DNA from 2 places in the Geobacillus sp. G4 genome. Region 1 is predicted to be linked to the other one. Evidence: predicted binding sites of a transcription regulator. Region 1 holds the regulator's gene; the other holds the start of a gene.
The links. The regulator NrdR, encoded in region 1, represses ribonucleotide reductase genes. The targets are predictions, from matches to a motif close to AACACNATATATNGTGTT.

Region 1 (15,820 bases):
TTTTTATTTGTTTGAGAAAATTGGTTAAAGGGGGATTCTTTTCATGGACACGATGGGTCGTCACGTTATCTCGGAACTTTGGGGATGCGACTTTGACAAACTGAATGATATTGATTTTATTGAAAAAACGTTCGTTGACGCCGCGTTAAAGTCGGGAGCGGAGATTCGCGAAGTGGCGTTCCATAAATTCGCTCCGCAAGGCGTAAGCGGGGTCGTCATTATTTCGGAATCGCATTTGACGATTCACACGTTTCCCGAACACGGCTATGCGAGCATTGATGTGTATACATGCGGCCATTTAGACCCGACGATTGCCGCCGATTACATTGCCGAAATGCTGGGCGCGCAAACGCGGGAAACGATTGAACTTCCGCGCGGCATGCGCCCGATCGAAGTGAAAAAGGCGCAGGCGCTGTAATTGGATAATGATAAACCGAAAGGAGCGTAAGCGAAACGCTCCTTTTTTTGCGCCCTCGGCGGTACAACAGCGGCGAAAATCATGGTATGATGGAAGAAAAAGAATGACTAGGGAGACGTGGCAATGAGCATGTGGAAAACACTCAAATACGCCTTCACAAACCATTGTGAAACGCGGGAAAATCATGAAGATGAAGAGCTAAGAAGCCATTATTACAAAGCGACGAACCGCGCCGTCATCGATGCGGTCAAGGAGCTGCTCTCGTCGCTGCCCGGCGCCGAGCTCGTTTCTGTTTCCGAAGAGCGCGGCGAAATTTGTGCGCAAACAAAGCGCGGCAAAAAGTTGTTCATCGTCGCTACCGTCATTTCCGTGCGGCCGTTTGAAACGGCGGTCGACTTTTCCGCGACGACGGAGACGAAGCTATTGCCGTTTGATTTTGGGCATAGCCGGGCGGTCATTCTCGATTTGTATCGGAAGCTCGACGCCCGCCTGCCCTATATCGGTTCCGGACTGAACAGCTAACTATATCTTGTCTGCTTTCGTCCATTCCGGTATGATAGAAAATAAGAAGATCAACGGAGTGGATGTTATGCGATGTCCTTCATGCCATCATCAAGGCACGCGCGTGCTTGACTCGCGCCCGGTTGAAGAGGGTCGTTCGATCCGCCGCCGGCGGGAGTGCGAACAGTGCCATTATCGGTTTACGACGTTTGAGCGGATCGAGGAGCCGCCGCTGATTGTTGTGAAAAAAGAGGGAACGCGCGAAGAATTCAGCCGGGAGAAAATTTTGCGCGGCTTGATCAAAGCGTGCGAGAAGCGGCCGGTGGCGCTCGAGGAGCTTGAAAAAGTGACGCAGGAAATTGAGCGCGAACTGCGCAATCAAGGCGTCTCGGAAGTGAAAAGCGAAACGATCGGCGAAATGGTGATGGAGCGCCTGTCACACATCGATGAGGTCGCCTATGTCCGCTTCGCTTCCGTCTATCGGCAGTTTAAAGATATTAATGTGTTCATTGAAGAACTGAAAGAGCTGATCAAAAAAGGGCAACGGTAAAAAGGGCTTTGGCGTTAGGCGGCAAGCCCTTTTTTCAACGTCTTTTCGGCAGGAAAGGGGAGAGCCGGTTTGAAACGAATACGGCGGAATGGAAGGTCGGAGCGATGCAGCACCATTGGAAAGAGCTGATTGCTGTCGACCGTTATACCGTGCAAAGCCGTGGGGTGTTGCAAGAGGTGGACCGTAAAGTGCTGACGCTGCTTTACCAGCCGCTCATCGGCTGCCGGGCGTTGGCGCTTTATATGACGCTTTGGGGGGAGCTTGAGCTGCTTGACGGCCAGGAAGCGACCCATCATCGGCTTATGGCGCTCATGCAGTGCGGACTGCCGGACATTTACAGCGAACGGTTGAAACTCGAAGGAATCGGGCTGCTCGACACATACGTCCACGCTCCAGAGGCGGATGAACCGAAGCTGTTTCTTTATGAGCTGCGTCCGCCGCTGGCGCCAGACCAGTTTTTCCGCGACGAGATGTTGAGCGTTTTTTTGCACCGGCAAGTCGGCCGCCACTTGTTTATCCAGCTGAGCAACTTTTTTGCCCGTCCGTCCATTGATGAAACGAAATTCACCCAGGTGACGCGGTCGTTTTCCGACGTGTTTTCGGCCGTGCCCGCTGAACAAATCGTCGCCGGCCTTAGCGAAGAAGCCGGGCCCGAGCTGCTTGAAGGGAAGGATCACATCAGGCGGGATGAGGCGTCGTATGTGCTCGATGATGATGTATTCGACTTTGAGCTGTTTTTTGCCGGCCTGTCCAAGCAGCTTGTGCCGCGCCGGGCTGTGACAGCGAAAGTGAAGGAAGCGATTAAAAAGCTGGCGTTTTTATACGGCATTCCGCCGCTTGAGATGCAAAAACTGGTCCTTGGCGTCATCGATCCGGCCTATCATATCGATATTGACGCGTTGCGCCGGGCGGCGCGCGAATGGTATGAGCTCGAACATGGCGGTGTCGAGCCGCGCCTCGTCGAACGAGTGCAGCCGCTCGCCTACCGGACGATGGAAAACATCGAACCGCGCACAAAAGAGGAGCAACTAATGAAACAGCTGGAAACAATTTCCCCGCGCCAGCTGCTGAAAGAGATTTCAGGCGGCGCTGAGCCGTCGCTTGCTGATTTGCAGTTGATCGAAGACATTATGTTCCAGCAGCAGCTGCTCCCCGGAGTTGTCAACGTGCTCATTTATTATGTCATGCTCCGGACGAATATGAAGCTGTCGAAAAAATACGTAGAAAAAATCGCCAGCCATTGGGCGCGCAAAAAGGTGAAAACCGTGAAGGAAGCAATGGAACTGGCGAAAGAAGAGGCGAAAACATACCAAAACTGGGCGAACGAAAAGGAAAAAGGGACGCGGACGGTGCGCAAAGTCGTGCGCACGGAAATCGTCCCGGACTGGCTGAACATGGATTACAGCCAGCCGGATGATGATGATTTTGACGTCGAACAGGCGCGCAAAGAGCTTGAGGAACGGCTGAAAAAATACCGTGATGAATCATAGAGGGAAAAGCCATGGAACGAGTAAACCACCTGTTGCAGCGGTTGCTTGGCAATCAACGGTTTAAACAACGCTACGAACAAATGAAACGCTACATTTTGGAGCATCCGGACGTGCAGCCGTTTTTGCGGGCGCACGAACGGCAATTGTCGGCCGATGCGGTTGACCGCAGCTTGATGAAGCTGTATGAGTTCATCGAGCAGCACGGGAATTGCCGCCAATGTCCGGGCCTTGAGCGATGCAACAACATGCTGCCGGGGTACCATCCAAATTTGGTGGTCAACGGTGGAAGGATCGACGTTGAGTACGACCGCTGCCCCAAAAAAGTGCAGCATGACGAGCGAAAACGGCAAGAGTCGCTCATTCAAAGCATGTTCATGCCGCGCGAAATCTTGCGTGCTTCGCTCTCTGACGTCGATCTCAATGACGATGGGCGGATCAAAGCGATCCGATTTGCCGAGCGGTTTGTGGCGGAATACGAGCCAGGGAAAAAAATGAAAGGCTTGTATTTGCACGGATCGTTTGGGGTGGGCAAAACGTATTTGCTCGCCGCGATCGCCAACGAGCTGGCGAAGCGAAACGTTTCGTCGCTGATCGTCTACGTGCCCGAGCTGTTTCGTGAGATGAAACATTCGCTTCAAGACCAGACGATGAACGAAAAGCTTGATTATATCAAAAAAGTGCCGGTGCTGATGCTCGATGACCTTGGGGCGGAGGCGATGTCAAGCTGGGTGCGCGATGATGTATTTGGCCCGATCTTGCAATACCGGATGTTTGAAAACTTGCCGACGTTTTTCACGTCGAACTTTGATATGCAGCAGCTCGCCCATCATTTGACGTATTCGCAGCGCGGCGAAGAAGAGAAGGTGAAGGCGGCGCGCATTATGGAGCGAATCCGCTATTTGGCCTATCCGATTGAAATCACTGGACCGAACCGCCGTGAGCAAAATATATAAAGGCGATTTGAAACGTTGCCGTTTGCACAGGCATGTTGATTAACCCATAAAAACTAGTTGAGCAGGTTCTGTTTCTAGCTTTTCTGCCGTAGTCGGCAAGCGGTTCGTTTGCCGACTGGGGCTGACCCAAAAGGGTAATTTCCCTTAAACAAAACACAACATATTGTTTCTTATTTAATTGTTTTATGCCTGTATACGGTAATAAGAAAGGGTGTCCCGATCCTTTTGGGGCACCCTCTCCTCGAACAATGAACGCCGCTAAGCTTTGTGGTTTTTTAGTCTAAACAGCCCGTTGTCCCCATATATATAAACCAAGCATTCCTTTCGGGCTAAAGGGGGGACAGCGGGTGATCGAAATCCATTTTGACGAGGCAAGCGAGGCGAAAAAATTGGTTGGGCTGCTAGATCACCGGCAACCGGATGACGGTCCGCTGTTTCATGCCGCTTATGACGGGAACAAAACCGTGGCGGTTTACATACAGGGCGAGGAGAAGCGTGTGCTTGAGGAGCATATCATCCCAGCGATGACGGCGTTTATGCAGGAGGTGATGGAAGACCGGCTGCTGCTATCCATCATTGCCAATGTTTTTTATTTCCGCGACGTCGAAGAACAGCAGCAAATTTTGGCCCTCGCTCATTCGTTTTTGGACGGCGAGCGGCGCGATTACCGGAAAAGCGCGGCGTTTGCCGCCTCGCGCACCGTGATGTTGCGCGACGCTTTTGCCTCCTTTTTGCGCGACGGCTTGTCATTTTCGTTTTCTTCGTTCGTTACGTTCCGGTTAAAGCCGTATATGGAGCGCCTCCAACATTATGTCGAGCTGGCGATTGATGAATACAAGCTGGAGCAGGAGTATCAAAATTTTGTGCAAATGCTGCGCGACTGCCTGGCTGGCCGGACGCCGCAATGGCCGCGCCTGTATTTGGTGCACGATCCGCCGCACTTCGTATTTTACGACAGCGAGCGGCGGGAGCTGTCGGCGGCGGAAGTGAGACAGTTGATCGACCGCCATCTCGTCTTCAGCCAGCCGATGTATATTGATGCATCGGTGCTCGCTCCGCTTGTCTCGCTCGCTCCGGCGGAAATTGAGCTGTACACCGATCATCCGGATGACGGCATGGTGCAGACACTGCAAAACGTGTTTCAAGAACGGCTGATCGTCTGCCGCCGCGCCGATTTTTCCCGCTTGTTTGCCGCCAACGCTGGAAATGGGGGAGAAGCTTGATTTTTCCTGCTGTTTTCGCTATAATGTCGTCATGAATATGGATGAATACAAGCGATGACGAGGACATGGGTGCATTTTTACGGTTTCCAGAGAGGGAAGGCAGCGGCTGGAACCTTCCTAACACGAAAAATGCGCTTACCCCCTCAGAGCTGCGGCAGCGAACGCAACGCCCAGTAGTTGCCGCCGGTGGACGACCGTTATTCTTGTTGAGCCATGGCATGGCGAGGCGCTGCCATGGGAAGAAGGGTGGAACCACGATGAAAACTCGTCCCTTTAGGAGGGAGGAGTTTTTTTATTTTTCCATTTTCATCATCATGACAAAGGAGTGATTGCCGATGCCAGACGTCATTCGCATCACGTTCCCAGATGGGGCGGAAAAGGAGTTTCCGAAGGGGACGACGACGGAAGACATCGCTGCCTCGATCAGCCCGGGGCTGAAGAAAAAAGCGATCGCCGGCAAACTGAACGGCCGGTTCGTTGATTTGCGCACGCCGCTTCACGAAGATGGCGAGCTTGTCATCATTACCCAAGACATGCCGGAGGCGCTTGACATTTTGCGCCATAGCACCGCCCACTTAATGGCGCAGGCGATCAAGCGGATGTATGGCAACGTCAAGCTCGGCGTCGGTCCGGTCATTGAAAACGGCTTTTACTATGATATCGACATGGAGCATAAGCTGACGCCAGACGACCTCCCGAAAATCGAAGCGGAAATGCGCAAGATTGTCAAAGAAAATTTGGACATCGTCCGCAAAGAAGTGAGCCGCGAAGAAGCCATCCGGCTGTATGAAGAAATCGGCGATGAGTTGAAGCTCGAGTTGATCGCCGATATTCCGGAAGGCGAGCCGATTTCGATTTATGAGCAAGGCGAGTTTTTCGACCTTTGCCGCGGTGTGCACGTGCCGTCGACTGGAAAAATCAAAGAGTTCAAGCTGCTCAGCATCTCGGGGGCCTACTGGCGCGGCGACAGCAACAACAAAATGCTGCAGCGCATCTACGGCACGGCCTTTTTCAAAAAGGAAGACTTGGATCGTTATTTGCGCCTGCTTGAAGAAGCGAAAGAGCGCGACCACCGGAAGCTCGGCAAAGAGCTTGAGCTGTTTACGACATCGCAACAAGTCGGACAAGGCTTGCCGCTATGGCTGCCGAAAGGAGCGACGATCCGCCGCATTATCGAACGGTACATCGTCGACAAAGAAGTGGCGCTCGGATACGATCATGTCTACACACCGGTGCTCGGCAGCGTCGAGCTGTACAAGACATCGGGCCATTGGGACCACTACAAAGAAAACATGTTCCCGCCGATGGAGATGGACAACGAAGAACTTGTGCTTCGTCCGATGAACTGCCCGCACCATATGATGATTTACAAAAGCAAGCTGCACAGCTACCGCGAGCTGCCGATCCGCATCGCCGAGCTCGGCACGATGCACCGCTATGAAATGTCTGGAGCGCTTACCGGCCTGCAGCGCGTCCGCGGCATGACGCTCAACGACGCCCACATTTTCGTGCGCCCGGACCAAATCAAAGACGAGTTCAAGCGCGTCGTCAACTTGATTTTGGAAGTCTATAAGGATTTCGGCATTGAGGAATACTCGTTCCGCTTGTCTTACCGCGATCCGCATGACAAAGAAAAATATTATGATGACGATGAAATGTGGGAAAAAGCGCAACGCATGCTGCGGGAAGCCATGGACGAGCTCGGCCTCGATTACTACGAAGCGGAAGGGGAAGCGGCGTTTTACGGGCCGAAGCTCGATGTGCAAGTGCGCACGGCGCTTGGCAAAGACGAGACGCTCTCGACGGTGCAGCTTGACTTCCTGTTGCCCGAGCGCTTTGATTTGACATACATTGGCGAGGATGGGAAGCCGCATCGTCCGGTCGTCATCCATCGCGGCGTCGTCTCGACGATGGAGCGGTTTGTCGCGTTCCTCATCGAGGAGTATAAAGGCGCGTTTCCGACATGGCTCGCCCCGGTTCAAGTCAAAGTGATCCCCGTGTCGCCGGAGGCGCACCTCGATTACGCGTATGACGTGCAACGGACGCTGAAAGAACGCGGCTTCCGCGTCGAAGTCGACGAGCGCGACGAAAAAATCGGCTATAAAATCCGCGAAGCGCAAATGCAAAAAATCCCGTACATGCTCGTTGTCGGCGATAAAGAAGTGTCTGAGCGAGCGGTCAACGTCCGCCGCTATGGAGAAAAAGAAAGCCGGACGATGGGGCTTGACGAGTTTATGGCCTTGCTCGCTGACGATGTGCGGAAAAAACGGACAAGATTAGGGAAAGCGCAATAAACCGTTGACAGGCGACATAAACGTTCAAGCGCCACAAGGAAGCAACGGTGGCGATGGCCCATGTCATGGGCGGTTTTTCAAAGAAATGGCGGCGTGAACAAGATTTTCTCTTGCCAATTGAATGTTGATCCGCTATAATAAAGGACGTTGTGTTTATCAAGATCCGCTCCTTGACATGCCATCGCCAAGGTGGTATAGTGTATAAAGTGGAATGATTGCTTGTTTGTAACAAAAGCAGAAGCACCCCGCTTCTCACCTGACCGACGCCAAGACGGCTGTTGGCAGGTTGTTACGGTTCGTCAATGCGAGTGTAAGGACGTACTGCGCGGGTGCTTTGTGCATCTGCGCTTTTTTTTGGGCTGGAAGTGGGGCTCTGCTGGCAAACAAGCCAGTCGGAAAAAACCTTGGAGGTGGCTCATTATTAGCAAAGATTTTATTATCAACGAACAAATTCGTGCCCGTGAAGTGCGCTTGATCGACCAAAACGGCGAACAGCTTGGCATCAAGTCGAAGCAGGAGGCGCTTGAGATTGCGGCAAGACGCAACTTGGATCTTGTGCTTGTCGCGCCGAACGCCAAACCGCCCGTTTGCCGCATCATGGACTACGGCAAATTCCGCTTCGAGCAGCAGAAGAAAGAGAAAGAAGCGCGCAAAAAACAAAAAGTGATCAACGTCAAAGAGGTGCGCCTCAGCCCGACGATCGAGGAGCATGACTTCAACACGAAGCTGCGCAATGCGCGCAAGTTTTTGGAAAAAGGCGATAAAGTGAAGGCGACGATCCGCTTTAAAGGTCGGGCGATCACCCATAAAGAAATTGGGCAGCGCGTCCTTGACCGCTTCTCGGAAGCGTGCGCCGACATTGCCGTTGTCGAAACGGCGCCGAAAATGGACGGGCGCAACATGTTTTTAGTGCTCGCACCGAAAAACGACAACAAGTAAGGAGGAACCTGCGATGCCAAAAATGAAAACTCACCGCGGCTCGGCGAAACGGTTCAAAAAAACGGCCAGCGGCAAATTAAAACGCGGTCATGCCTATACGAGCCACTTGTTTGCCAATAAAACGAAAAAACAAAAGCGTCATCTCCGCAAAGCGACGCTTGTCTCGCCTGGAGATTTCAAACGCATCCGCCAAATGCTTGACAACTTGAAATAACGACCGACTATAGGAGGGAACGATTATGCCACGCGTAAAAGGTGGACCAGTGACGCGCAGACGTCGCAAAAAAGTGTTAAAACTCGCAAAAGGCTATTTCGGCGCGAAACACGCATTATATAGAGTCGCGAACCAACAAGTGATGAAATCGCTCATGTATGCGTATCGCGACCGCCGTCAACGGAAGCGCGACTTCCGCAAACTGTGGATTGTCCGCATCAACGCAGCGGCTCGCCAAAATGGCTTGTCCTACAGCCGTTTGATGCACGGCTTGAAGCTGGCCGGCGTGGAAGTGAACCGGAAAATGCTCGCCGACTTGGCGGTGAACGACCAAGCCGCGTTCGCCCAACTCGCCGACTTGGCGAAAGCGAATTTGAATAAATAACAACGATGGCCATCCTTGATCAGGGTGGCCATTTTCTTATCAAGGAAAGGGATCGATATGGTACAATACGGGATAGCGATCAACCTTCTCGCTTTTTTCGTGATGGGGGTCGACAAATACAAGGCGAAGCGCCGCCGCTTTCGCACCGCCGAGCGGACGCTTTGGCTGCTGGCGTGGTTGGGTGGAGCTCTGGGGGCAATGGCGGGCATGTACACGTTTCGCCATAAAACGCGCCATCGGACGTTTCGCTATGGTTTGCCGCTGTTGGCAGCGGTGGAGCTGTTTCTCTATTGGCGATGGATGAGGTAGAAAGGGGAGGAGAGAATGAATTGGCCTTTGCTTTACGATATGCAGCGCATGTTGGATCGGCGCATTGAAACGGAGCATGGCTTGATGGAGGAAGATTTGTTTGCCCGCAAGCAGCTCGCCTTTCTTGTGGAGCTGGGTGAACTCGCGAATGAGACGCGTTGCTTTAAATTTTGGAGCATCAAACCGCCCGCGCCAGCCGAGCGAGTGCTTGAGGAATATGTTGACGGCTTGCATTTTTTATTGTCGCTCGGGCTGGAGTGCGGCTTGTTTTATGAAGAAAACGAAGCTCCGTCGGCGGGACGGCCGCTTGTCGAGCAGTTTCTTGCCGTGTTTCGCGCCGCCGAGCGGTTCGGGGAGACGAGAGCGCGAGGGGAATATGATGCGCTGTTTGCGGAGTATTGGCGGCTTGGCGTGGCGCTCGGTTTTTCTTCCGACGACATCGAGGCGGCGTATCGGCGGAAAAATGAAGTGAACCACAAGCGGCAAAACGAGCGCTATTGATCTTTTTTTCGGGTGGCGAATGATTCATTTTGCCAATCGTCAGCCTTTTCAAGTATAATAAAAAAGTGGACAAAACCGGAAAGGGGTGCCAAGATGGCGAAGTTGGACGAAACGTTGACGATGCTGAAAGCGCTGACCGATGCGAAAGGCGTCCCGGGCAATGAGCGGGAAGCGCGCGATGTGATGAAGACATACATAGCTCCGTATGCGGATGAAGTGACAACGGATGGCCTCGGCAGCTTGATTGCCAAAAAAGAAGGGAAATCGGGCGGGCCGAAAGTGATGATCGCCGGCCATTTGGATGAAGTCGGCTTTATGGTGACGCAAATCGACGACAAAGGATTCATCCGCTTCCAAACGCTTGGCGGATGGTGGAGCCAAGTGATGCTCGCCCAGCGCGTGACGATCGTGACGAAAAAAGGCGACATCACCGGCGTCATCGGTTCGAAGCCGCCGCACATTCTGCCGCCGGAGGCGCGCAAAAAACCGGTGGAAATCAAAGATATGTTCATCGACATCGGCGCGACAAGCCGCGAGGAAGCGATGGAGTGGGGCGTCCGCCCGGGCGATATGATCGTGCCGTATTTTGAATTTACGGTATTGAACAATGAAAAAATGCTGCTCGCGAAAGCATGGGACAACCGGATCGGCTGTGCGGTCGCCATCGATGTGCTCAAGCAGCTGAAAGGCGTCGACCATCCAAACACGGTATACGGCGTCGGCACGGTGCAGGAAGAAGTCGGCTTGCGCGGCGCGCGCACGGCCGCCCAATTCATTCAGCCAGATATCGCGTTTGCTGTTGACGTCGGCATTGCCGGCGACACGCCGGGGGTGTCGGAAAAAGAAGCGATGGGCAAACTCGGCGCCGGCCCGCACATCGTCTTGTACGACGCAACGATGGTGTCGCACCGCGGCTTGCGCGAATTTGTCATCGAAGTGGCGGAAGAGCTCAACATTCCGTACCATTTTGATGCCATGCCAGGCGGCGGTACGGACGCGGGAGCGATTCACTTAACCGGCATCGGCGTTCCGTCGCTCACGATTGCCATCCCGACGCGCTACATCCACTCGCACGCCGCCATTTTGCACCGCGACGACTACGAAAACACGGTCAAGCTGCTTGTTGAGGTGATCAAACGGCTTGACGCCGACAAAGTGAAACAACTGACGTTTGACGAATAAAAACACCGGCCGATTCGGCCGGTGTTCGTCATTGTTTAACCGCCTGCTCGAGTGTTGTGAGCATCATGTCTTTTTGCTGCTCATTGGCATGCGTCCAAATGGCTTCAAAGAGGACACCGAGGCCGGGCAAATATTTTTCCTCGCCTCGTTGGATCGCATCTTCGATCGTATGTTCCAGCTGCTCTTTCGAGTTGTTGGCTACGTTGTGCATAATGGCTTCCCGCAAGTTCAAATCCATTTGTCTCACCTCGTTGGCCGTATTGTACACCGTTATCGTTTGCCAATGGCGGCGGATTTATACATGGAGCGGCTCTCGTATATGGTATAATAGAGGAAAAACTAGACCGAAATGAGTGATGGCGACGATGGACGAGAAACCGCTCTATGGATTGGAACGAACGGTATTTCGCCAACTGCTCCATCTATTTTCCCGTTATGCTGATGTCATTGAAAAAGTCATTTTGTTCGGCTCAAGAGCACGAGGCGATTACAAGGAAGGATCGGATATCGATTTGGCGATCAAATTTCGAAAACCGTGAGGCCCGCTGTACCTCCTGCAATCGGACTTGGATGAACTTCCGATCATTTATCCGATCGATGTTGTTGATTACAATCAAATTCACAACGAACAGCTAAAAATGAATATTGACCAAGAAGGAAAGACGATTTTTCAAACGAACGAGCACGGGAAGGTGATGGTCACCATGAGCCGGCTGATGGATCGATTTTACGATTTCGAACGGGCGCTCTCCAAACTCCGGCAAAGTGCCGCAAGAGACGCCCAAACGGATGACCTTGTTGTTGATGCGACCATTCAACGCTTTGAATTCACGTACGAACTAGCATGGAAATGGATGAAACTTTATTTGGAGCATCAGGGATACGCTGAAGTGACGAGTCCGAGGAAAACGATTCGCGAGGAGTTTCGGGAAGGGTTGATTCAAGACGGAGAGACATGGCTTCGCATGCTCGAAGACCGCAACCGGACGTCCCATACGTATGATGAAGAAACTGCCATGGACATGTATGAACGCATTCGCACCCACTATATCCCGCTGTTTGACCGCTTGCTTGACGAAATGAAACAACGGCTTGACTCGGCGACATGAGCGGCCGGCGTGCGGAACGGAACGCGCTTGGCTTTGTGAAGGAACTTGACTTTGGTCGTGAAAGATGACAACGGCACACATTTTGCTATAATCAAAGGAAGAAACTTGATGCATGAGGTGACGACACAATGGAGAAAGCGACATTCGCCGGCGGCTGCTTTTGGTGCATGGTGACGCCGTTTGAGGAGCTCGATGGCATTTACGGCATCGTCTCCGGCTATACAGGGGGACATGTGGAAAATCCAACATACGAGCAAGTGAAAACCGGCACGACCGGCCACTACGAAGCGGTGCAAATCACCTTCGACCCGGACGTCTTTCCGTATGAGCGGCTCTTGGAGCTGTATTGGTGCCAAATCGACCCGACCGATGACGGCGGCCAGTTTCACGACCGCGGGCCGCAATACCGGACGGCGATTTTTTACCATAACGAAAAACAGCGCCAGCTCGCCGAGCAGTCAAAGCGGGCGCTCGAGGAAAGCGGGCGCTTCTCCAAGCCGATCGTGACGAAAATTTTGCCGGCCACCACGTTTTATCCGGCGGAAGAGTACCATCAAAACTATCATAAGAAAAATCCGGAACATTACAAGCAAGATCGAGCCGCCTCGGGGCGTGACGAATTTATCGCCAAACATTGGGGGACGAAGCGGTGAAGCGGATCGAATCGCCGAAAAATGCGCGCGTCAAACAATGGAAAAAGCTGCTGACAAAAAAAGGGCGCGATGAGACCGGATTGTTTTTGCTTGAAGGGTTTCATCTTGTCGAAGAGGCCATAAAAAGCAACGCGCCCCTTGTCGAGCTGATCGTTGATGAGCGGACGGCCGTCCCGCCCGGCTGGAACGTCACAGGTGTCCCGGTTACGATCGTGACCGAAGCGGTGATGAGGGCGATCAGCAGCACGGAGACGCCGCAAGGCATCGCCGCGGTGTGCCGGCAGCTGTCGACCGAGCTTGAAGGCGTGAAGACCGCCTTGTTTATTGACGCCGTGCAAGATCCGGGCAATCTTGGGACGATGATCCGCACCGCCGATGCCGCTGGGATCGATGCCGTCATCCTCGGTGAGGGATGCGCCGACTTGTACAATCCGAAAGTGGTGCGGGCGACGCAAGGGTCGCTGTTTCACCTTCCGGTTGTCAAAGGCGATCTGGCACAATGGATCGCGCGTTTCAAGGAGCAGGGCATTCCGGTGTACGGCACCGCCTTGGAGAACGCCGTCGATTACCGCACCGTTCCACAATCGTCTTCGTTCGCCTTGCTCGTCGGCAATGAAGGAAGCGGCGTCCGACCCGACCTGCTGCGCCTAACGACAGAGAACGTGTACATCCCGATTTACGGCCGCGCCGAGTCGCTGAACGTCGCCGTTGCGGCCGGAATTTTGCTTTATTCCTTGCAGGCGGTGCGGTAAAATAGAATCGAAAATCAATAGGACAAGGGAGCGGAGACAGATGGATGGCGAACTGCGGGCGTTATTGAACGCTGTGCTCGAGCGTCTTGATGTTCAAGGGGCCTACATCGAACAAATGCGCATGGATATCGTCAAGCTGCAAGGAAGCGTGAAACAACTCGAAGACAAAGTCGATCGCCTTCAAAGTGATGTGGACGCCATGAAAAAAGACATGGACGCCATGAAAAAAGACATGGATGCCATGAAAAAAGACATGGATGCCATGAAAAAGGACATGTTGGGGGTCAAAAAAGATGTCGCCGCGCTCAAGGAAGGGCAAGTGCGGCAGGAAAAAATTATGGAGCGCCTTGCCATCCGCTCGATTGAACAGGAAGCGGAAATCGATGAGCTGCGCAAAGAAATTTCGGCCTGACCTTGCCTTTGCCCACTCATTTGCGTATAATGAATAGCGACAATTTCCCATACGGACAACAACGATGACGGAGAAAAGTAGCTTGCTGTTCGCCATCCAGGGAGAAAACGCCATAGACTGGGAGCGTTTTTATGGCCGGCGCAAGTGAAGTTCACCTCCTGAGTTGACACCGGGACCATCCCGACGAGGGATGTAAAGGTGTTCCGGCTTTCGGCCGTTATCGCAATGAAGTGAACAGCACGCTTATGCTGTTAACAAGGGTGGTACCGCGAGCAACAACTCGTCCCTTACCGGGGCGGGTTTTTTTTATCATCTTAAACCGAGAAGCCCCCCGCTTCTACGCGTGAGCGTAAGTGGGAGGGCGTTCAACTGAAATGAGGAGGAATTGATGTGAAAGAACGGCTGTACGAGCTGAAACGCCAGGCGCTCGAACAAATCGGCCAAGCCCGCGACTTAAAAGCGCTGAACGACGTGCGCGTCGCCTATTTAGGCAAAAAAGGGCCGATCACCGAAGTGCTGCGCGGCATGGGGGCATTGCCGCCGGAAGAGCGCCCGAAAATCGGCGCGCTTGCCAATGAAGTAAGAGAGGCAATCCAACAGGCGCTGGAAGCGAAACAAGCGAAACTGGAACAGGAGGAAGTGGAGCGGAAGCTGGCTGCCGAGGCGATTGATGTGACGCTGCCGGGCCGGCCTGTGAGTCTTGGCAACCCGCATCCGCTGACGCGTGTCATTGAAGAAATTGAAGACTTGTTTATCGGCATGGGCTATACGGTCGCCGAAGGGCCGGAAGTGGAGACCGACTATTACAACTTTGAGGCGCTCAACTTGCCGAAAGGACATCCGGCCCGCGATATGCAAGATTCGTTTTACATCACGGAAGAGATTTTGCTTCGCACCCATACGTCGCCGATGCAGGCGCGGACGATGGAAAAGCACCGCGGGCGCGGCCCAGTGAAAATCATTTGCCCGGGCAAAGTGTATCGCCGCGACACCGATGATGCGACGCATTCGCACCAGTTTACGCAAATTGAAGGATTGGTTGTTGACCGGAACATCCGGATGAGCGATTTGAAAGGGACGCTGCGCGAATTTGCCCGCAAGCTGTTCGGGGAAGGGCGCGACATTCGCTTCCGGCCGAGCTTTTTCCCGTTCACGGAACCATCGGTCGAAGTCGATGTGTCCTGCTTCCGCTGCGAAGGGCGGGGCTGTGGCGTCTGCAAAGGCACCGGTTGGATCGAAATTTTAGGAGCCGGCATGGTGCATCCGAACGTGCTTGAGATGGCCGGTTTTGATTCGAAAACGTACACCGGCTTTGCGTTCGGCATGGGGCCGGAGCGGATCGCGATGCTGAAGTATGGCATTGATGACATCCGCCATTTCTATCAAAACGATCTACGTTTCTTGCGGCAATTTTTGCGTGTGTAACAGAAAAAGGAGGAGTTGGGAATGCTCGTTTCTTACCGTTGGCTAGGGGAATACGTCGATTTGACGGGCATCACCGCCAAAGAGCTCGCGGAGCGGATTACGAAAAGCGGCATTGAAGTCGAGCGGGTCGAAGCGCTTGACCGGGGAATGAAAGGAGTCGTCATCGGTCATGTGCTCGAGTGCGAGCCGCACCCGAACGCGGATAAACTGCGGAAATGCCTTGTCGACTTGGGAGAGGACGAACCCGTGCAAATCATTTGCGGCGCCCCGAACGTCGCCAAAGGGCAAAAAGTCGCCGTCGCCAAAGTCGGGGCGGTGCTGCCGGGCAATTTCAAAATCAAACGGGCGAAGCTGCGCGGGGAAGAATCGAACGGTATGATTTGTTCGCTCCAAGAGCTCGGCGTCGAAACGAAAGTCGTGCCGAAAGAATACGCGGACGGCATTTTCGTCTTTCCAAGCGACGCGCCGATCGGCGCCGATGCCATCGAGTGGCTCGGCTTGCATGACGAA
Region 2 (15,820 bases), on a different contig from region 1:
CCCATCCGACGGTGCTGTTCCGCCAGCTGTTGTTTGTTGCGCTGTTTTTGGCCGCCATTTATCTCTTCTACCGGTTCGTATACCAACGCCGCACCGATCAAGATCGGTTATCGTATTTAAAGGCGGTGCGGCAGTCGAAAAAGCTCCATCCCCGCTCCGGGCGCAAACAAGCAAAGCCGGCGAAACTGAAGCGGCCGCTGAAAAAACGGACGGCCATTCCGCACTTGACCGTGATCGAGGGCAAAAAAGGCAAAAAAAAGAATCGAGCTTCGTTTTAGCTTGATTCTTTTTTGTTTGCCTCTGCCGTTCAGCTAAAAAATCGGCGGCAGAGGTGTGACCTATTGTCGCTTTCCCGTCTAGTACGCCCATTGGCGCAAAAACTGCCGCGTCCGCTCGCGTCCGTAATCGATCAGGCGCCGGCGCGCTTCCAGGTCGATGGAAAATTCCGTGGAAATAACGTTGTCCACCGGCAAAAAGACGATGTTTTTTTCATGGCGGCGCGAAATGTAGCGCGCATCATGCGCCTCTCTCATGGCCGCAAACAGCGCCTCATACAAATCGAGCGCATTGGTGATCGTTCGTTTCGGCCGCTCCCCTGGTTTTGGGCTCAGCTGAACGCCCAGCACCGGCCGTTTTTTCTTCTTTTCTTCATCGAACAAAAACAGCGGAAAGTTGCTCAACACCCCTCCGTCGACAATGAAAGCCACACCGTTTCGCCCGCGAAGGCGGACCGGCTCAAAGAAATAAGGAATGCTGATGCTCATCCGCACTGCCTTGGAGATGGAAAACGACCCAGGGTCAATGCCGTATATGGCTAAATCGTCCGGCAGCACGACGAGGCGTCCGTTCGTCACATCGGAAGCGACGATATACAAACTGCCGGCCGGCACATCTTGAAACGTCCGCACGCCGCGGGCGGCGAGCGCCGCCTCGAGCCACCGCTCAAACGCCTTTCCTTGATACAGCCCAAGATGCCAATACAGGCGCACCCATTTCCAAAGCGAAAACGGAATCCATAGCGGCCGTTCATCCAAAAACTGCTCCAACTCCAACTCCTCAAGCAGTCGGGCGATGTCGCGGGCGCTGTAGCCTGCCGATAGCAGCGCCGAAAGCAACGCTCCCGCACTCGTGCCAGCAAGCCGCTTCCAGCGCAGACCTTTTTCCTCAATCGCTTCATACGCTCCAAGCAACGCAAACCCTTTCACCCCGCCGCCGGAAAAGACAAGATCAATGTCCACCGCCGCCTCCCCCTTTTTGCCGTTTATACATATGTAAGAAAAAAGGAGGACATTTAGTACGGCAAACAAAAAAGAGCAAGCATCGGCTTACTCTCCTTGTTCATTGCGCTTTTGGACATCGCGCAGCGCTTCAAGGCGGCGTTCGTCCTCTTGAAAATACTGCACCAAATCGCCGATCCGGTCGATGGCGTTCCAGCTCAAATGGTGTTCAATCCCTTCCACGTCGCGGTAAATGTTTTCTTCGCTGACACCGATCAAACGGAGAAACTGCTCAAGCAGCTCATGGCGGTAGACGAGCCGCTGGCCGATTTTTCTTCCTTTTGGCGTCAAGACGAGTCCGCGGTATTTCTCATACACTAAATACTCATCTTTATCGAGCTTTTGCACCATTTTCGTCACCGAGGAGGGATGGACGGACAACGCTTCAGCGATGTCAGAGACGCGGGCATAGCCCTTTTCTTCAATCAAAATGTAAATTTGCTCAATATAATCTTCCATGCTTGGTGTCGGCAACGTTTGTCCCCTCCCATTACATTTGTCTGCCGCAGACAAGTGCAGCGGCCGTCAGCATCTCTCATGAACATTGCCGCTTTGCCCGCTTCGGCTAGACGCTGCCGGGCCAGTCGGCCGCCCAGGCAAACAAAAAATAGCAATCAATCCCATTATACCATGAAGGGAACATTACGTAAAATACTGCACTTGGGCCGATGGAAAAAAGCGAGCAATACCTTTCCGAGCGGATGCGGCAACGCCTCCGGTTCGAAATACACAAGTTTGGGCATAAACGGTTTCATTCATTTCCCTCCATGTTCTCCGTATTTGATGTTAGTATGATTCAAGGATGGAGGGAAATCGCGTGCTTCTTTTGCTTGGCATCATTTTTCATGGAAGGCTCATTACCCCCAATTTGATATGTTCATCTCCCAGCGAAACCAACGACCATGCCCATCGGTTTCAGCCACGATTTGCCGATATTCTCGGCCGTCAATCATGCCATCCAGATGCAATTTCCGATCCCACATGTTGTTATACACATGGAACAAATCCCGTTGGCGGCCGATTTCGCGAAGCTGCTCAAGATTTGCCATGACAGCTCATGAACGCAATGATACAATAAAACTAAACTGAAAGGAGGGATGCAGAATGTCTCACGAGCTTGTCGAATTGCTTCGCTCGGTGCTGAAAGAGGAGTTGCAGCCGATTCATGAACGCCTCGACCGCCTAGAAGCCGGACAGCAACGCCTCGAAGAACGACAACAACGCCTCGAAGAACGACAACAACGCCTCGAAGAACGACAACAGCGCCTCGAAGAACAGCAACAACGCCTCGAGGAAAAGTTGGACCATTTCATTATCGAGACGCGCAGCCATTTCAAAAAAATCGAGGACGAGCTGGCCGACCATCGGCGCATGTTCGAGATATTGTCACATGATTGGCGCAACGCGAACATTGCGATTGAATATTTAAACCATAAGATCGGCCAGCACGATCTGGAAATTTATCAGCTAAAAAAGCGGCTCGAACTCCAAGAAACAAAGTAAAAGCGCATGCCCGATGACCGGCGCATACGCTCGAACCGCTTATCCCCGCTTGCGAATGCGGAAATTGTCTTCTAACAGCACCCAGTTTTCCGGATACGGATACCCGAGCACCCAGTAGCTGATTCCGCGCAATCCGTATTCTTTCACCAATTCAAATTTCGCCAACGCGCTGCGGGCGTCTTCAAACCATACTTCGTGCTGGCGGCCTTGCTCGTCCGTGTACCGGTAAAACGGCGAGGCGGCCGCCGCATCGTATTGGATGGACGCCCCGTAGCGAATGGCGCGCTCTAGCGCCTCTTTCGGACTGAACGTTTCCGCCTCTTGCCCTTGCACGTGCGGCAGCACCCAGTCGCGGGCATAAATTTGAAACCCCATCATGATTTTGCTACGCGGAATGGCGGTCACCGCATAATCGAGCACGCGCCGAATTTGATTCACCGGCGAAATGGCTTGCGGCGGCCCAAATCGGTAGCCCCACTCATAGGTCATAAGGACAACAAAATCAGCGATGCGTCCGTGGGCTGGGTAGTCGTGCGCTTCGTACAGCAGCCCTTTTTGTTCAGCGCTTATTTTGGGCGCCAGCGACGTCGATAAAACATACCCTTCGGCGTGAAGCCGGTTGGCCGCCCGCTGCAAAAACTCGTTATACCGCTTGCGGTCGGACGGATAGACATTTTCAAAATCGACATTCAACGCGCGGTACCCTTTTGCTCGCATCACTTGAATGACGTTGTCAAGCAATCGCGTTTGCAGCGCAACGTCGGCCAGAATCGTCTGCGCCAGCCTCGAGCCCGGGTCTTGGTACGTAAAGTTCGTGATCGTCATCATCGGCACGACACGGGCGGCATAAGCCGCCTGAATGAATGCTGTATCATTGATCGGATTGAGCCCGCCATCGGCGCGGATCGTGTAGGCGAATGGCGCGGCATAGGTCAAATGGCGGCCGACTTCGCGCACTTGCTCCGCTCCTTTCTCCCCTTGGTCCACCGTAAATGCGTTCACCTCGATGAGCGGCTTCGCCGGCGGGATGATGAGCCGCTGTCCGGGGACGATCCGGTTCGGATCGGTAATATCGTTTACTTCGATCAGCTGCTGAACCGTCACTCCGTAGAACGAAGCGATTTGCGCCAGCGTCTCCCCGCTTCGCACCGTATGGATGCGCGCTGGGATGAACAACGTTGTCCCTGGATAAAGGAGCGACGGATTCGTGATCCGGTTCGCCTGTATAATCGCTTCGACCGCCACTCCATACTGGCGCGCAATTTGCCATAACGTTTCCCCTGTGCGGACCGTATGGTAACGATATGGAACCGGGATGACGAGCGCTTGGCCAACGGCTAGCCGGTTCGGGTCGCTCAGTTCATTGGCGGCGACAATCCGCTCGAGTGGAACGCCGTAACGCTGAGCCAACTGCCAAAGCGTCTCCCCGCGCTTTACGACATGAACAATCATGACGCTCCCCCTTTCGTTCCCTCCTTTTACCACTATATTTTGGCTTTTGCCTTTTATGTAAAAAAAAAACGCCGGTTCCTCTACGGAAACCAGCGTTTCATCCATTCAAACCCATCCGTATCGCCATTACAGGCCGCACTTCAGCTGCGCGCCGCAGCTTGTGCACGTGTTGCAGCCGCCGATCTCTTCGATCGTCCCTTCGCGGCAAATCGGGCAAATATTGCCGATTTCGGAACCGATTGTCACATCGGTGGCGCGCACATCTTGAATCGTATCAACGAGCACGACGGGGCGTTTCGTCTCTTTTTCCTCGAGCTCCTCTGGAAGCAGTTCAAGTTGCTCTTCAATCTGATTCTCCTCAGCCTTTAACGTCAACACTTGTGCATCGCGGCTACCGTCGACATAGACGGTTCCGCCTTTCGCACCGCAACGCCATAAACGCTCGTACACTTTTTGCACTTGCTCGACGGTGTAGCCCTTCGGCGCGTTGACCGTTTTCGACAAGCTCGAGTCGACCCAGCGTTGAATGATGCACTGCACATCGGCGTGCGCTTCCGGCGGCAAGTCCATCGCCGTCACAAACCAAGGCGGCAAGTGGTTCGGGTCGGCTTCCGGGTGTTTGTCCAAATATTCTTGGACGATGTCCGCTTTCACTTCGATAAATTTGCCCAAGCGCCCGCTCCGGTAGTACGAGAACGAGAAGTACGGCTCAAGCCCGGTTGAGACGCCGACCATCGTTCCCGTCGATCCTGTCGGCGCCACCGTCAGCAAGTGCGAGTTGCGGATGCCGTATTTCAAAATATCTTGACGAATATCTTCCGGCATCCGTTTCATGTAGCCGGTGTTGATGAACGCTTCACGCAGCTTGCGCGTCTCTTCCTCCGTTTCGCCGACAAGAAACGGGAAGCTGCCTTTTTCTTTCGCCAGCTCGATCGATGCCCGGTATGCGGTCGTGGCGATCGTGCGGAACAGCTCATCGACAAGCTGGTTTCCTTCCTCAGAGCCGTACGCTTTTTCGCAGTAAATGAGCAAGTCTGCAAGCCCCATGACGCCAAGGCCGATGCGGCGCTCGCCGAGCGCTTGTTTTTTGTTTTCCTCAAGGAAGTACGGCGTGGCGTCAATGACGTTGTCTTGCATCCGCACCCCGATCTCGACCGTGCGCTTCAGTTTTTCGTAGTCAACGACCTTCCGTTCTTTATCCACCATGTTGGCCAAGTTGATGGCGGCCAGATTGCACACCGAATACGGTGCTAAAGGTTGTTCCCCGCACGGGTTGGTCGCAACGACTTTTTGCCCGTACGCGCGGGCGTTCGTCATTTCGTTGGCGTTGTCGATGAAGAAAATGCCCGGTTCAGCCGAGTACGTCGCGCAAATGTTGATCAGCTTCCAGAGCTCGCGGGCGCGGATTTTCCGGTAGACGCGGACGCGGTAACCCATTTTCTCCCATTCGCGCACATCGCCGACTTCATGCCATTTTTCGTTGTAAATACGCATTTCTTCTTCGGAGTACGTTTCAACGTCCGGGAAGCGGAGGGCATATTCTTCGTCCTTTTCGACCGCTTCCATGAACTCTTTCGTCAAGCAGACGGAAATGTTCGCCCCGGTCAAAAAGTCTGGGTTGTGCACCGTATATGTACCGCCGGTGCGCAGTTTTTCTTCGGCGTCTTTGATGATTTCTTCAGTGAAACCGCCGTAGTCAGGCGCGTTCTTGTATCGGACGATCGCTTCGTACATCGCCCGCTCCCGGTCGGTGAGCGGCGTGAATTTCAGCTTGTCGCGCGCTGCTTTTTTGATTCCTTCGTCTTCCATGTTTTCGAGCAAGTAGCGCAAAATGCGCGGGTTTTGCATTTTCGAGACGATGAATTCGATAATGTCCGGGTGCCAGTCGGCAAGCATAATCATTTGGGCGCCGCGGCGGGAGCCACCTTGCTCGACAAGGTGGGTCAGCTTCGCAATGTCGTCAAGCCATGAGACCGACCCGGACGATTTGCCGTTCACCCCACGCGCAAGCGTATGGCGCGGCCGCAATGTCGACCCGTTCGTGCCGACGCCGCCGCCGCGGCTCATGATTTCCATCACCTGCTTCCGATGTTCGGAAATTCCTTCGCGCGAGTCTTTCACAAACGGCATCACATAGCAGTTGAAATACGTCACTTCCTTGCCTGAACCCGCGCCGTACAAAACGCGGCCGGCCGGGACAAAATTCAAGCTGGCGAGCTCTTGATAAAACTTTTCGAACCACTCTTTCCGCTTTTCTTCCGTCTTTTCCACTGCCGCCAGCCCGGTCGCATTGCGTTTGGCGATCTGTTCGTAAAAAATCTCGAGCGGCTTGTCGATGATGTCGAGCGACCGGACGACAATGCCCGTCTCCGCCTCTTCCCCTTCAAGCACATGCCGGTATTCGTCTTCAATCAACACGCGCGCCTTTTTCGCCTCCCAGTCGATGTCGACGATAAACCCGAGCCCCCGGGCCGGGAACTTCGGATCCTCCTTGATCGTCAACACGACGAAGTCGCCCGGTGTGAGCGTCAGCTTTTCCGTATCTTTGAACGAATACCGGTCAAGCATGACTAAACGGGATACGCCTTTGTGGGTGATGTGCATATCCGGCGTAATCGGATGCACTTGCGGAAACAGGCGGATATCCTCGTTCAGCTTGTCAATATTGATCTTCATTTTTTCGGATGACGCCACCGTCATTCTCCTATCTCTCCTCTTTTATATAATCTCTCATGTTTTTGGCAAAGTTGTCCTGTCTTCTCTACCTTACCATATCGAACAGAAAAAAACAATATATAGTATGATTTTTTGTGAAAATCATACTATATATTGTTAAAGAGAACAAACGATTTCGTTTTTGTCAAGCAAAAAAACAAAACATGGCGAAATGCGGAGAAAAACGGGGGAGTGCCGCCGTTTTTGCCGGAAAACGAACGATTTTCCACGTTGCTGCTTAGCGCTTAAAGTTCCACTCGTCGCTCTCATATTTCGTCCGCGCCAGCTCTTCGACGTACGCCCGCTCTTCGGCGGTGAGCGTGTACGGCTCCAACACGATGTTCAACCCTTTTTCAAATCCTTTGTAAAACGCCTCTTTCGCTTCCTCGATCGTCACCGTGCGGCTAGTCAACTCATTGATCGCGACTGCTTTCTTTTTAAAATCGCGCTGCAGCCGCTCTTTCACCCGCTCGTTCGGGTATTTAAACAAACTGAACAGCAGCTCTTCGTCCAGATCAAGTAAAATCGATCCGTGCTGCAAAATGACACCTTTTTGCCGCGTTTGCGCGCTGCCGGCGATTTTCCGTCCCTCAACGACAAGCTCGTACCACGACGGCGCGTCAAAACAAACGGCCGAGCGCGGGCTGCGCAAATCCGCCTTCTCTTCTTCCGTTTTCGGCACAGCAAAATACGCATCCAATCCAAGGTAGCGGAACCCTTCCAAAATGCCTTGGGAAATGACGCGATACGCTTCCGTCACTGTCTGCGGCATTGCTGGGTGCGATTCGGAGACGATCACGCTGTATGTCAATTCTTTATCGTGCAGGACGCCGCGCCCTCCGGTCGGCCGGCGAACAAAGCCGAGGCCGTGCCGTTTGACCGCCTCTAAGTCAATTTCTTTCTCCACTTTTTGAAAATAGCCGATCGACAACGTCGGCGGATTCCAGCCGTAAAAGCGGACCGTCGGCGGAATTTTTCCTTCGCTGTGCCAATCGAGAAGTGCTTCATCAAGCGCCATGTTAAACGACGGCGAGCCATCGCCGGAATCGATAAAGCGCCATACTTCTTTTGCCATCGTTCCACCTTCTCTATTGTTCCATGCTCTAGACGCCGCGGCGGCTTGTCCACCACCGCTGAGGGGCGGGCCGCTTTTGGCCGCCTTTACTAGTTTAGCAAACAACGCCGGTGAAGGAAAGAAAAATGGCATCGTGAAACCCCTTTGCTTCCCGGCGGCGACTTTATATAATAGGAGATAGCAGACGAAGCGAAAGGAGGCAGGACGGGTGGAAGCATTGCTCATTATTCTCGGCGCGATCATCGTGTATTCTGCCATTACGTACTTCTGGCAGCGGAGAATTGTCAAAGCATTGACAGAGGAAGAGTTCCGCGCCGGTTATCGAAAAGCGCAACTCGTCGACGTCCGCGAACCGGATGAGTTTGCGGCTGGACATATTTTAGGGGCGCGCAACATCCCGCTCACGCAGCTTCGCATGCGCATGAAAGAATTGCGCAAAGACCAGCCGATCTATTTGTACTGCCAAAACGGGCTGCGCAGCGGGCGGGCCGCGCAAATGCTCTACCGGAAAGGGTACCGCGACTTGTATCATTTAAAAGGCGGTTTTAAAACGTGGACCGGGAAGGTGAAGAAAAAAGCGTAGCCTAACGAAAGAGGCGCTCTGCCGGGAAAGGCAGACGCCTCTTTTCGCTTGCGCTAGACCGCCGCATATTCCGGCGGCAGAACGACCGTCTCAAGCACCGAAGCAGCCGCGCCGATAGCGCAGCTTTTCTCTTTCAGCTTCGAGGCGATGATCAACGGTTCGCTTTCTTTTTTGACGAGAATGCGCTTTCTCACTTCTTGGCGCGCCGGACCGATCACATACTCGCCCGCTTGGGCAAGTGGACCGCCGATGATGACCGCTTCTGGATTGTACGCATAAATCACCTGCAACAGCCCAACGCCAAGATAGCGGCCTGCTTCTTCCAAAATGCGCGCCAGCTGTTCATCGCTTTCCGCCGCCAGTGCCATCGCGGCGATGGAAAAGCGGTCATCGAGCCATTCGGAACGCCCTTCTTCGGACAAACGGCGTTCAATGTATTTTTCCGACGCATACATTTCCCAGCAGCCGATGTTGCCGCAGCTGCAGCGAATGCCGTTGACATCGATCGTATGATGGCCGATTTCACCAGCTAGGCCACTGACACCGCGATAGAGCTGATGGTGAAGAACGACGCCGGCGCCGATGCCGATGCCGGCGCTGATGTAAACGAAGTGGGCGAACTCGTTGCCGGCGCCAAACCACTTTTCTCCAAGCGCTGCTAATTTCGCCTCATTCTCGACAATGACAGGACGCTCAGGCCACCGTTGCCGCAAAACAGCCGCCAAGGCGACATCGTCCCAGCGCAAGTTCGGGGCAAAAATGACCGTCCCGCTTTCTGTATGAACGACGCCCGGCACACCGATGCCGATTCCCATCACGCCGTACGGCGTCGCCGGCGCCCGGCGGATGGCCGCCTCGATAAGCTCAATCATTTCGCCGATGATCGCCTCCTGCCCTTCGGACGGGCGGAACGAACGCCGTTGCTCCCAAAGGATATCCGCGTTTAAATTGGTCAACACGGCATACAAATAGTTCACCCCCAGCTCAACGCCGACAAGCGAGCCGGCGTCGGCGTTGAAGCGAAGCATGAGCGGGCGGCGCCCGCCGGTTGACTCGCCGATGCCGCTTTCATGGACGAAATGCTCGGCGATCAGTTCGTCAACAAGCGCGGAAACGGTCGCTTTGTTCAATCCGGTCGTCTTCGCAATATCGGCGCGCGAAATCGGATGCTGGTCGCGAATCAATTTCAAGACAAGCTGTTTATTCATTTTTTTTACAAGGGAAATGTTTCCTGTGCGCACGTCTCTGTCATCCTTTTCCTCTTATTTGCTTAGTATGCCCCGCGGATGTGCGGATGCACCTCGCTCCAATAAAACTGGCGAAGCCGTTCCTTTTCTGCTTCTGTAAATGGCGGCACATGAAGCGCGTCTAAGTTTTCTTTCACTTGTTTCACTGTCTTAAAACCTGGAATAGCACACGTCACTTCTTCATGATCGATCACCCAGCGCAACGCTGCTTTCGCCATGCTGCCGCGCCCATCAGCGACCCAACGCAGCTCGTCGGCAAGTTCCACCCCTTTTTGAAACTCAAGGCCGCCGAACGTTTCCCCAACGTTAAACTGTTCGCCGTTGCGGTTGAAATGACGGTGATCGTCCTCAGGGAACGTTGTTTGTTTTGTAAACTTGCCAGTCAGCAACCCGCTTGCCAGCGGCAGACGGACCAAAATGCCGACACCAAGCCGTTTTGCCTCCGGAAACAGACGCTCAAGCGGCTTTTGCCGCAAAATATTAAAGATGACTTGCAAGGCGCTTGCCTTTGAGTGCTCAAGGACATACAGCCCTTCTTCAATCGTTTCGACGCTGACACCATAATAGCGGATTTTCCCTTCCTGCTTCAGCTTCTCCAACACTTCAAACACCGCGCCTTGCTTTAAGATTTCAAACGGCGGGCAATGAATTTGATACAAGTCGATCGTCTCACGTCCGAGCCGTTTCAAGCTCGCTTCACAATAGGTGCGCACCGACGCCTCGGAATACGTATTCGGATCGTGAATATCGCCGGCGCGGCAAAACTTCGTTGCAATATAGACGCGGTCTTCCTTTCCTTTCGTCGCTTTCGCTAACAATTCCTCGCTATGGCCATCGCCGTACACATCGGCCGTATCAAAAAAATTGACACCGTGATCAATCGCATAAGCGAGCGCGCGCAGCGATTCTTGGTCGTCGACGTTTCCCCACGAACCGCCGATCGCCCATGTGCCGAAACTGAGCGCGCTCACTTGAAGATCGGTGTTTCCTAGTTGGCGGTATTGCATGTCCCTCTCCCCTTTCGTTGACTTCAACCATTAGTTTATATGATAAACTAACTGAACTTTTCTGTCAACGCGCCAGTTGCAAAACGAAGCGGCCCGCCCTTTATGAGGCAGGCCGCATAAGAACAAGGCTTAGCTTACGTTTCTTTTTGGTAGCGCAAAATCGGTTTGCGCGCCGCGGTCGTTTCGTCGAGCCGCTTGACGACCGTCGTATGCGGCGCTTCTTGAACGATTTCCGGATTTTCCTCCACCTCTTTGGCGATTTGGATCATGGCTTCAATAAACGCATCGAGCGTCTCTTTCGACTCCGTCTCCGTCGGCTCGATCATCATGCATTCTTCGACGATGAGCGGGAAGTAAATCGTCGGCGGATGGAACCCGAAATCAAGCAGCCGCTTGGCGATGTCGAGCGTTCTGACGCCAAGCTTCTTTTGCCGGCGGCCGGAGAGAACGAACTCATGCTTGCAATGGCGGTCATATGGCAAATCGTAATATTCGGCGAGGCGGCGCATCATATAGTTGGCGTTTAACACCGCATATTCGCTCACCGCTTTTAAGCCGTCCGGCCCCATCGAGCGGATGTACGTGTACGCCCGGACGTTGATGCCAAAATTGCCGTAAAACAGCTTGACGCGGCCGATCGATTGCGGACGGTCATCATCAAGGTAATAACCGTTTTCCCCTTTTTCGATGACCGGCTTTGGCAAAAACGGAATGAGGTCGGCTTTCACCCCAACCGGGCCGGAGCCTGGGCCTCCGCCGCCGTGCGGGCCGGTGAACGTTTTGTGCAAGTTCAAATGAACGACGTCAAAACCCATGTCCCCCGGGCGCACCTTGCCAAGAATCGCGTTGAAATTCGCGCCGTCATAATACAGCTTGCCGCCGGCTTTGTGGACGATTTCGGCCATTTCGACAATATGCTCTTCAAACAGCCCGAGCGTGTTCGGGTTCGTGAGCATAAGCGCCGCTGTATCCGGACCGACGACGCGTTTTAAGTCATCCAAATCGACAAGCCCGTCAACCGTCGAGCGGACCGTGACCGTTTCAAAGCCGGCCACCGTGGCCGACGCCGGGTTCGTGCCGTGCGCCGAATCCGGAACGATCACTTTCGTCCGTCCGAAGTCGCCGTTTGCTTCATGGTAAGCACGGATCATCATCAGCCCCGTCCATTCGCCGTGGGCGCCGGCCGCCGGCTGCAAGGTGACGGCATCCATGCCGGTGATTTCTTTTAAGTGCTCCTGCAAGTCGTACATGAGTTCAAGCGCCCCTTGGACCGTTTTCTCAGGCTGAAGCGGATGAATGTGGGCAAACCCGGCGAGGCGGGCGACGTTTTCATTGATTTTCGGATTGTATTTCATCGTGCATGACCCGAGCGGGTAAAACCCGGAATCGACGCCGTGGTTTCGTTTCGAGAGCGCCGTATAATGGCGCATTAAGTCAAGCTCCGACACTTCCGGGAGCTCCGGCTCTTCAGTGCGAAGATAATCGGCCGGCACGAGCTCGCTGACATCGACAGCCGGCACGTCAAGCGACGGCAGGCTGTAGGCGATGCGCCCCGGCTTGCTTCTTTCGAAAATAAGCGGTTGATCGTTACGCATGGCCATCCCCCAATTCATTGACAAACCGATCGATTTCTTCTTTTGTCCGCAGTTCGGTGACAGCAACAAGCATATGACCGGCAAGCTCCGGATAATCGCCGCCAAGGTCATAGCCGCCGATGATTCCTTTTTCGAGCAGGCGGTCGTTCACATCAGAAACCGGCCGTCCGAGCCGGATGACGAATTCGTTGAAAAATGGACCGGCAAACGGCGACGCGAACCCGCGCTTTTCAAGTTTCACCTTCGCATAATGCGCCTTTTGCATGTTCATCGCCGCCATTTCTTTCACGCCCCGCTTGCCGAGCGCCGACAGCGCCACCGAAGCGGCCAAGGCGTTTAACGCCTGATTGGAGCAAATGTTGGACGTCGCCTTGTCGCGGCGGATGTGCTGTTCGCGCGCTTGAAGCGTCAAGACAAACCCGCGGCGCCCGTCCTCATCGGTCGTCTGCCCGACGAGCCGCCCTGGAATTTTTCGCATGAGCGGCGCTTTGACGGCAAAATAGCCGCAATGCGGGCCGCCAAACTGCGTCGGAATGCCAAACGGCTGCATGTCGCCGACGACAATGTCGGCGCCAAACGCTCCCGGTGGAGTCAACACGCCAAGCGCCAATGGGTTGCTGGCGACGACAAACAAGCTTTTCTTTTCATGCGCAAGCGGCGCGATCGCTTTCAGCGGCTCAATTTGACCAAAAAAGTTCGGGTATTGGACGACAACGCACGCCACATCATCCCCCATTTCCGCTTCAAGCGCCTTAAGATCGGTGATGCCGCCGTCATACGGAATGTCTTTCACTTCGAGCTTCTGCCCTTTGGCGTATGTGCGCACGACTTCCCGATATTGCGGATGAACGGCGGTCGAGATGAGCACTTTCTTCCGCTTCGTATGCGCGGCGCTAAGAAGCACCGCTTCGGCAAGCGCCGTGCCGCCGTCGTACATCGACGAGTTGGCGACATCCATGTCGGTCAACTCGCACACCATCGTCTGAAACTCAAAAATCGCCTGCAACTCGCCTTGGGAAATTTCTGGTTGATACGGCGTATATGCCGTATAAAATTCAGAGCGCGACAGGACATGGTCGACGACAGCCGGAATATAATGGTCGTACACCCCCGCTCCTAAAAAGGAAACGTATTGTTTTACGTTGGCGTTTTTTTCCGCTAAGGCCACAAGCTCTTTCCACAGCTCCGGTTCAGATTTGGCCGGTTTCACCTTCAACTCGCCGCGGAAGCGGACTTGTTCTGGAATATCGGCAAACAAGTCGTCAATCGAGGCGACGCCGATCGTCTTCAACATCTCCCGTTTATCTTCTTCCGTCATCGGCAAATAACGATGGAGCACAGCGCTTTTCCCCTTTCCTTGTCGCTTTGGAATCGTCACTTGGCCCGCTTGTAAAACGGAAGCGGCACGATGTTCGCTTTCAGCCGTTTGCCGCGGATGTCCACCTCCACCTCCCGGCCGATGGCGGCCACATCCGCTTTCACCAAGGCCAAGCCGATGTTTTTCTTCAGTGTCGGCGACTGCGTGCCGGTCGTGACGAAACCGACTTCTTCGCCGTCGGCAAATACAACGTATCCGTGGCGCGGAATGCCTCTGTCGATCATTTCGATGCCGACGAGCCGGCGCGGCGGCCCCGCCTCTTTTTGCCGTTTCAACACAGCTTGGCCGATAAACGGCGGCTCTTTTTCCGTTTTGACGGCAAAACCGAGTCCGGCTTCAACCGGTGAAATCGAGTCGGACAGCTCTTGGCCGTAAAGCGGCAGGCATGCTTCAAAGCGGAGCGTATCGCGCGCCCCCAGTCCGCATGGGAGAACGCTGTCACGAGCTCCGGCCGCTAGGATCGCCTCCCATAGCGCGGCGGCGTCTTCCGCTTTACAATATAGCTCAAACCCGTCTTCCCCCGTATAGCCGGTGCGCGAAACGAGCGCCTTCACGCCCGAGACTTCGACGCCGTCGGCGAATGAAAACGGGCGCAACGCCGCCAAATCAAAATCCGTCAATCGCTGCAAGACGCGCTCCGCTGCCGGCCCTTGCAAGGCAAGCTGAGCCGTTTCGGACGATACATCTTGAAGCTCGACGTCGCCCTCAACATGCCCGCTTAGCCAAGCGAAGTCTTTTTCCGTATTCGCTGCGTTGACGACCAGCAAGTAGTCATTCTCTCCTTTTTGATAGATGAGCAAATCATCGACTGTGCCGCCGTCCTCATAGCACATGAGCGTATATTGCGCCCGGCCGGGCCGCAGTTTGGCGACGTCATTGGTCATGAGCTTTTGCAAAAACGCGAGGCTCCCACGGCCGCGGACGACAATTTCCCCCATATGGGAGACGTCAAACAGCCCGGCGCGCGTTCTTACAGCCTCATGTTCTTCCTTGATGCTGGAAAACTGCACCGGCATTTCCCAGCCGCCAAATTCAATCGTTTTGGCGCCGCAACGGGCGTACACCGAGAATAGGGGCGTGCGCTTTAGCATCTGATTCCCTCCTTTGATCCACGTCACACAAAAAAGGACAGACTTCCCCTATCAACAAGTAAGGGGGCTCTGTCCTGGCACCTGAAAGTTTCCCGCCGGCCCGTTTGGCGCGTCCGTTCGCGGTCCATGGGGCCGATCGGTTTCCTCTTGGGTGGCCTGCGTGAACGCAGGCGCTCTCCAGAGCTGCGTCAAGCAAGAGTCTTTTTGCCTGAGAGATTCGCGTTTCCGCTTGCTCCTTCGGCGCTACATTCCGTAGTCTCTCCCCTTGCCGTCATCCGCCCATCAATAAATTGTTTCCATATCGGGCATACTAACAAACACCCTGATCAACGAGTCATGAGAATGTTCTAAATTTATACTACCATCAATCACAGTCAAAGGGCAATAGGAAATAATCGAACTTTCATGGCAATTAGTCATAATAATGTTCTTGTTTTCATCAACATACCACATGCAATCTATATAAACATTCGCAACAAGGGAAGGGGATCGCCATGAACATTGACCTTGAAATGGATGAAACATGGAAGGAGGAATTTTTGGCACGCGTCGAAAAAGACGGTCCGTGGGCGAGCTGGGAAATGTACGAACTGGCTCTTGAGGCCGCCCATCATTTAAGCGTCCCAGAATTTAATGGCTTGCAGGCGCCCAAACACCTGCCCCACTTGACGATCCTTCCGCACCAGCTTGAAGTGGCGCGCCGCGTCGTCGAGGAGATGAACGGCAAAGCCATTTTGGCGGATGAAGTCGGGCTTGGAAAAACGATCGAGGCCGGGCTCGTCTTAAAAGAATATATGATTCGCGGCCTTGTGAAAAAAGCGCTGATTCTCGTTCCCGCCTCCCTTGTTTCGCAATGGGTGAGAGAGTTGAACGAAAAATTTTTCATCCCGGCCGTCC

Region 2: a site for NrdR is predicted at 7,018-7,035, ahead of ABS784_RS04635 (vitamin B12-dependent ribonucleotide reductase). Genes of this name have one in related genera too.

The regions. Positions count from the first base shown of each region.
Region 1 is NZ_JBEPJY010000002.1:200,376-216,195, reverse strand. Features, by position in the region: gene speD (adenosylmethionine decarboxylase) at 44-418, shown strand; gene ABS784_RS03325 (aminotransferase class IV) at 542-940, shown strand; gene nrdR (transcriptional regulator NrdR) at 1,008-1,469, shown strand; gene ABS784_RS03315 (replication initiation and membrane attachment family protein) at 1,574-2,959, shown strand; gene dnaI (primosomal protein DnaI) at 2,971-3,912, shown strand; gene ytxC (putative sporulation protein YtxC) at 4,260-5,135, shown strand; T-box leader at 5,181-5,411, shown strand; gene thrS (threonine--tRNA ligase) at 5,471-7,429, shown strand; ribosomal protein L20 leader region at 7,656-7,789, shown strand; gene infC (translation initiation factor IF-3) at 7,784-8,368, shown strand; gene rpmI (50S ribosomal protein L35) at 8,382-8,582, shown strand; gene rplT (50S ribosomal protein L20) at 8,608-8,967, shown strand; gene ABS784_RS03280 (DUF1294 domain-containing protein) at 9,025-9,276, shown strand; gene ABS784_RS03275 (dUTP diphosphatase) at 9,292-9,777, shown strand; gene ABS784_RS03270 (M42 family metallopeptidase) at 9,871-10,959, shown strand; gene sspI (small acid-soluble spore protein SspI) at 10,988-11,197, opposite strand; partial or broken gene ABS784_RS03260 (HI0074 family nucleotidyltransferase substrate-binding subunit) at 11,325-12,068, shown strand; gene msrA (peptide-methionine (S)-S-oxide reductase MsrA) at 12,197-12,721, shown strand; gene ABS784_RS03250 (TrmH family RNA methyltransferase) at 12,718-13,473, shown strand; gene ABS784_RS03245 (hypothetical protein) at 13,514-13,885, shown strand; T-box leader at 13,941-14,176, shown strand; gene pheS (phenylalanine--tRNA ligase subunit alpha) at 14,276-15,310, shown strand; gene pheT (phenylalanine--tRNA ligase subunit beta) at 15,332-15,820, shown strand, end outside.
Region 2 is NZ_JBEPJY010000003.1:80,023-95,842, reverse strand. Features, by position in the region: gene ABS784_RS04665 (SA1362 family protein) at 1-278, shown strand, start outside; gene ABS784_RS04660 (patatin-like phospholipase family protein) at 357-1,238, opposite strand; gene mntR (transcriptional regulator MntR) at 1,326-1,751, opposite strand; partial or broken gene ABS784_RS17345 (spore photoproduct lyase) at 1,913-2,032, opposite strand; gene ABS784_RS04650 (DUF2332 family protein) at 2,135-2,326, opposite strand; gene ABS784_RS04645 (hypothetical protein) at 2,382-2,780, shown strand; gene ABS784_RS04640 (glycoside hydrolase family 18 protein) at 2,820-4,232, opposite strand; gene ABS784_RS04635 (vitamin B12-dependent ribonucleotide reductase) at 4,359-6,932, opposite strand; gene ABS784_RS04630 (lipoate--protein ligase family protein) at 7,186-8,022, opposite strand; gene ABS784_RS04625 (rhodanese-like domain-containing protein) at 8,231-8,605, shown strand; gene ABS784_RS04620 (ROK family transcriptional regulator) at 8,659-9,846, opposite strand; gene ABS784_RS04615 (aldo/keto reductase) at 9,876-10,859, opposite strand; gene gcvPB (aminomethyl-transferring glycine dehydrogenase subunit GcvPB) at 10,994-12,454, opposite strand; gene gcvPA (aminomethyl-transferring glycine dehydrogenase subunit GcvPA) at 12,447-13,793, opposite strand; gene gcvT (glycine cleavage system aminomethyltransferase GcvT) at 13,829-14,923, opposite strand; glycine riboswitch at 15,110-15,198, opposite strand; gene ABS784_RS04595 (DEAD/DEAH box helicase) at 15,418-15,820, shown strand, end outside.